2 linked regions of the Microscilla marina ATCC 23134 genome follow. Each later gene encodes a partner of the first gene's protein in a complex. Links are inferred from orthologs where the notes say so. Each region holds a gene or a part of one and is shown on either strand. Other genes may lie near its edges. The genes, in order: prmC and prfA.

Region 1 (3,223 bases):
AATGCTTCGGGGTATTTTCAGACGAAAAACCTCTACACTTGTTACATAGTCGGTAATGGGGCGCAGAATAGAAGATATAATCAGTGATATGAGCAGGTAAATAACAATGTCAGAAAACACCCACCCTATTACGATTGCGACAAGCACTATAAACAATAAATTAAGAGTGGCTCTGTGTAGTAAAAACATGTATAAAGTGAGTTACAAATTAAATTTTTAATTACATGGTACAATCAAACTATTCTTACCTATACTATTTTTTGCCCTGATTCGCGTCCCCACCACCAATTTTATGAGGTTCTGGTCTGTTGTATAAGGACATAACCTTTAAGTAGATGCGGGTGTTTTTAAAAAAATAGTCAGAGTATGCGTCATAAAACCTGGAGCTCGTCTCTATTTTTTGAATGATTTGCAGCTCATTATTAAAAGCCGAGATGAGTTTTTATTGTTAAATCAATAATTTTTAATAAAGTTATAAATAAATATCAGGCACCAAAAACTGTAGCTTAGAAAAATAGCAAGTTATGCTAACATTAACATAACTTATTGATTTTATGTCTCTTAATTGATATAACTTTGATTGGTAACCCAGGTTTTGATAAGTTTATTTACCTCTGTGAGAAATAATTTTATTTTTTTTTGAAAAAAAATATAGGCGCTTGTCATTTTTTACTGCTATCGGCATTGTTACAAGTGAATCCTGATAACTCAGTTATCGCCCAAACCCTTAACCAGTACATCCTTTTAAGTTTTAATATGCACTATCCTTTACAACCACATCCTTTAATCGGTTGTATCTCTGATACCAGACAATGCAATAAAATTATTGAACCTTCGAAAAAACAAAAAGCGTAGAGATTTAATCATCTTTACGCTTTTTTTTGCTTGAGCCAACGCAAAAATGCACTCATCAAATAAAAAAATCAACGAGTTGATCGTGAGTACCGACGCTGTTCTGTCATTTACTATTATTCAAACTTACCCTATTTTGTGTAAAGGTTTTCTATTTTTGCCTGCCAAAAATAAGCCTCAATAAATTACATGGACAGAGAAGCTAAACAATTATTTGATCAGTGTCGCCAAGCACTATTGCCTTATTACCCTGCTACCGAAGCCCAATCTATGGCTTTCTTACTACTAGAGCACCTGTTTCAGTTGGATAAAATGCAGGTTTTGATAAATCAGCCCATTCAAACAATCCCACAAGTGCTACAGGTGCTCGACAATGCCCTAAGGCGTCTCCAGCAATATGAACCTATTCAATACATAACAAAACAAGCCGAGTTTTATGGATTACCCTTTCGGGTAAAGCCTGGAGTACTTATTCCGCGTCCTGAAACCGAAGAACTGGTTGCCTGGATCATACAAGACTTCCAAAGCCAGCCCCTTACTTTGCTGGATATTGGTACTGGAAGCGGTTGCATTGCAGTAACACTTGCTAAAAACATGCCCCAGGCTCAAGTAAATGCACTCGATGTATCAAATGAGGCACTGACCATTGCCCAGCAAAATGCAGCCTTAAATAAAGTAAATATTCAATGGATAGCACACAATATTTTAGCCCCTTCATTTACTCATTTTGCCGACCAATCGCTAGACGTTATTGTAAGTAATCCACCTTATGTCACCCCTGCTGAGCAAGCCCAAATGCACGAAAATGTACTAAAACACGAACCTGCCCTTGCTTTGTTTGTGCCCCAAAACGAGCCTTTGCTGTTTTATGAAGCCATTACCCAGGTTGCCCGACAAAAGCTTAAACCCCAAGGGGCACTTTATTTTGAAATCAACGAACAGTTTGGAGCCATCACCAAAAAAATGATAGAACAACAAGGTTTTCAGGAGGTAGAAGTACGCAAAGATTTATTTGGTAAAGATAGAATGGTAAAAGCAGTGGGGTTGAGTGGTTAGTATTTTCATGAGGAATATATGATGTTCTGGAATGCCCATGTATATGGGAGTAAGGCAACCAGTGTTGTTTTCTCCGACCTTAAAAAAATATTCAGGCAAGCCATTGTCAAGAGGTGAAACTTAGAGCTAAAGGCGAAAAGCTTCGCAAAGAAAACAACATTGGATAATCACTGAATTAAAGCCAGGCAATAAAAAACATATATATCGCCACCTCTGCCAGTTGTTGGGTGGCCCCAAGGCAGTCACCTGTGTAACCTCCAATCCATTTTTTGAAGTACCAGCCCAAGTATTGTTTTAGTAAAAACAGGGGGATTAACACCAAAAAAGCAGACCACAGTGGGTAAAACAAAAGCATAGGCAGGTGCCCAAATAAGGTGGCTACTATTAATTGTTTTAGGTTGGGTTTGTTCTTGGCAATAGGCTTGGCTTTACTGTCTTCGTTTTCTCGCACGTAGCGGTGGGTAAACAAAAAGGTAAGGGCTGTATAACGACTCAAAGTATGGCCAATAATGAGCACAGGTACAACGTGCATTTCAGGCACCAGTGCTTTCAGGCTAAAAAACTTTACCAAAAACATCATTATCATACCAATGGAACCAAAAGCACCTACCCTGGAGTCTTTCATAATCGTTAGAATCTTGGCTTGGTTCCAGCCGCCCCCAAAGCCATCGCAAACATCGGCAAAGCCATCTTCGTGAAAAGCCCCCGTCATAAGAATACCTGCTACCATGCTAAGCAAAAGTGAGAGTTCGGCGGGGAATACCAATTGACACAAAAAATAAATCAATGCAGTATAACCACCTACCAACCATCCTATCACAGGAAAATAAACTGTAGCACGGTTGAGGTATTTCTCAGAATAATCTACCCAATGGTATACCGGAATACGGGTATAGTACATCACTGCTGTCAGGAAAATATGAAATTGAGTTCGCATGGTATTTTTTTAAGTTGCAAAATAAGCCTAAACATACAGCCGCAAATTTAGCATTAAGTCTTACAACTGAAAGCACATTGGATACAAACAAGTTTATCTGATAATAATCAAATAAATTATAGCACTATATAAAGATAATGCGTTTTATTCTCTCAATTTTGATAAAAAGACTTACTTTCTTAGGTATTTGTACAAAACTCCTTGTAGATTTGCACTTTAAAATAATTCAAAGATTGTCTCAAAAGACTCTTTTGGGATTTTAAAATTGGATATTATCAGACTATTCAATCACCAAAATCATTTACGGCATTCATTTCAACGAATGAGCATATTGAGACAATTTTTACTAACACATTTACCCAACCCATTTTTGATTCA
Region 2 (3,229 bases), on another replicon or contig:
GCACCTTTCCCATGTAAATATACATGCCCCGACTTTTCCATAATTTTACGAGCCAACACTACCGGGTTGCGTACATTCTTTACTCCACAGGCAGCTCCTGCGTTTAGGTCTGCCCCATTCATAATAGCTGCTTCTAGCTCGTGTGTTCCGTCATTTGTAAATACAGCACCTTTGCCTGCATTAAAAAAAGGGGAGTTTTCGAGCACCATTACAACATGGCTTACCACATTGACTGCCGCCTCGCCATCTCCCAGCAGGTAATATCCAGCTTCTACTGCTTCGTATAAAGTATCGCGGATTCCTTTCTCGATCTCGGCTGTATATAAATCAGGAGTAATTGTTCCTGCACCTCCATGTACAACAATGGCGAAATTCGACATGCTTACTATAAGTTTTAAGCTACTATGCTTAGGTAATAGTATCTATTAATTTAAATTCTTTGTGATTCTCTTGTATGCATATTCTATGCCCTAAATATCTGGCTTTAACATAATCCAGCAAAAAAGCCAGGTACAAAAGCACTTATACATTTTATTGTATTTATTTTATGCATTCGTTCAAAGATATGTTATTCCACTATAATTCTATAATTTTGTGCAGCTAATTTGCATAAAGAAGCTTTTTTTAACTCAAAAAAAGCTTCTTATTTAAAACTTTCAGTACTGAGTTATTTTATGTGGCATTGCCTATAATTTACCCTATAGGTATTGTCTAATTCATAGTGAAAATATTGCCTAACCAACCACTTTTTTTAAACAATCAGAATGTCTAAAGGTGAGTCTATATCACAAGTATAAAGCTGTATAGAAACAAAGGAAGGTTGGTTGGTTTTTGCCATCACAGTTGCTGTAGCTCCATCAAGGCTACTTAGTAAATCAGTCCACACGCCACAATTAAACCCAACGAGTTTTAAACTGAAACTATTATGCAAAGGACATTCAATGATGACTAAAACCCTTGAAGGGAGGAATTCAAGAGCTTTAATCAACATTATGAATGAATACTCATAGGAATTTAGTATTGCAATAAACAGTTTGTAAAATCAGCTAAAAATACAATTTAGGTGGTGCCTGACTTCATTTTTTCAGCATTATCTGCCAAACGCAAGCTCTCGATAAAATCAGCAATTTCACCATCCATCACGTTGGGCAAGTTGTGTACAGTATATTTGATGCGATGATCTGTAACCCTTCCTTGTGGATAATTATAAGTACGGATTTTATCTGACCTATCACCACTTCCTACCATTGACTTACGCTGTGCACCTAACTCTTCTTGCTGTTTCGATAACTCAATTTCATACAATTTAGAGCGCAGCACTTTCATTGCTTTAGCTTTGTTCTTAATCTGTGATTTTTCATCTTGGCAAGATACCACAATGCCCGTAGGAATATGAGTAAGACGAACCGCTGAATAAGTAGTGTTGACAGACTGTCCACCAGGTCCTGACGAACAGAAATAATCACTTCTTACATCACTTGGGTCAATGTTTACCTCTACGTCTTCCATTTCGGGCAATACTGCCACACTGGCTGCTGATGTATGCACTCGTCCTTGAGTTTCGGTAGCAGGCACACGTTGTACTCGGTGTACTCCCGACTCATACTTCATCATTCCATACACGTCCTCACCTGAAATAGAACACACTACTTCCTTGAAACCGCCCGAACTACCATCAGTAAAGTCCATTAATTCAAACTTCCACTTTCGTTTTTCAGCAAATCGTTGATACATTCTTAGCAAATCACCCGCAAAAATAGCTGCTTCATCGCCTCCGGCTCCACCACGAATCTCAAGAATCACATTTTTACTATCATTTGGATCTTTGGGAATCAATAGCGTTTTTAACTCTTCCTCTATTTTCTCTTTTTGAGGATTTAACTCTTCCAGTTCCATTTTTGCCATTTCCTTCATTTCAGGATCTTTTTCAGTTGACAAAATTTCTTTGGAAGTATCTATATTCTCTAGTACAATCTTATATTCATTATACTTTTCAACAACTTTTTCTAAGTCTTTATATTCTTTAGTCAGCTTGGTATACAAGTCCATGTCTTGTATAGTTTCAGGCTTTACGATCAACTGACCTACTTCATCAAATCTTTCTTTGATTGCTTCTAACTTGTCAATCATAATATATTTTTATGTATGAAAACTACTCAAAATTCAAAAAAATAACGCAAATATAAAAACAAGTACTCACACCTGTGCATGAACAGGTGAGAACATTATTATAGATTTTGTTATTTATTTTGAAAATAAAATTAAAAATTGGTTTTAGCTTAAAAAACACTAAAAAGAGCTGTTTACCATCATAATTGCAAAATATAAGCAATTACAGGTGTTAAATTGTGCAGCTTTTTGTACATTTAGGGAGGGAAAAAGGGGTATAACTAAAACAGAGCAAATTTCATAATATTCATGAGAATTGTTTTTGTAAGATATTTGGTACAAGTGTAACTTCCACCATACGAAAACCAATGGGTAAAGTTGCGTGTTTGATGGTATTTCAATACTTTTGCACAGATAGTTGTATTTTTTTCAGCAAAAATACAACTATGCCTTAACTATGCGAATAAGTTTTAAACAAATTTTCGGACTAAATACATAGTATTCCCAATGAAAAGTGTAAAAATAAGTGCACTTGTTGTTCTTCTGTCAATGCTCTTCTCTAGTCTTGCTTTCAATGCATCGGCACAAATCAGAGATTATAGGTTTCATACAGTGTTTATCTATAATTTTACCAAGCTCATCAAATGGCCTAAAAACTATCAATCAGGAGATTTTGTAATTGGTGTATTAGGCAACTCACCTATCATACGCGAATTACAAAAGATGGCTGCACGAAAGACAGCTGGAATGAAAAGACAAAGGATTGTTATTAAGAGGTTTGGCAGCTTGTCTCAAATCAACAATTGTCACATACTGTTTATTCCAAGTTCAAAAAGTTCTTATTTACCTACTATCAATCAAAGTTTTCCCCGTTCCCCCATGCTGGTAGTTACCGAAAAGCGTGGAATGGCTCAATCGGGAAGTGGTATCAATTTTGTTCTTAGGAACGGTAGATGGCGATTTGAGCTTAACCAAAACGCTACGGCAAACCGTGGCTTGATTGTCTCACGAAACTTGAAAAGATTTGCCATTCCAGTAATGGGTAAATAGCAAACATAATCATACAAAATGTAGTTATTTATCTGTTTAGTGTAAACGATATAAAAGAAAAGCCTTGAAA

Evidence for each region.
Region 2: the proteins of prmC (region 1) and prfA are in contact, whole or in part, in a crystal structure (PDB 2B3T), measured with the Escherichia coli proteins. The link is inferred for Microscilla marina ATCC 23134 from one-to-one orthologs.

Annotation. Positions count from the first base shown.
Region 1 is NZ_AAWS01000001.1:148,553-151,775, forward strand. What follows is about bases 89-2,974. They hold prmC (peptide chain release factor N(5)-glutamine methyltransferase), read left to right. Parts: upstream 89-1,041; coding sequence 1,042-1,908; downstream 1,909-2,974. Other genes in these bases: M23134_RS00540 (AI-2E family transporter), read right to left, coding at 89-189; M23134_RS00550 (adenosylcobinamide-GDP ribazoletransferase), read right to left, coding at 2,084-2,845. Outside these bases: more of M23134_RS00540, read right to left, coding at 1-88. UniProt on the Escherichia coli protein: Methylates the class 1 translation termination release factors RF1/PrfA and RF2/PrfB on the glutamine residue of the universally conserved GGQ motif, i.e. on 'Gln-235' in RF1 and on 'Gln-252' in RF2.
Region 2 is NZ_AAWS01000009.1:5,478-8,706, reverse strand. The notes cover bases 96-2,987. They hold prfA (peptide chain release factor 1), read right to left. Parts: upstream 2,131-2,987; coding sequence 1,060-2,130; downstream 96-1,059. Other genes in these bases: M23134_RS09485 (YfiR family protein), read left to right, coding at 2,617-2,987; M23134_RS09495 (isoaspartyl peptidase/L-asparaginase family protein), read right to left, coding at 96-380. In the rest of the region: more of M23134_RS09495, read right to left, coding at 1-95; more of M23134_RS09485, read left to right, coding at 2,988-3,159. UniProt on the Escherichia coli protein: Peptide chain release factor 1 directs the termination of translation in response to the peptide chain termination codons UAG and UAA.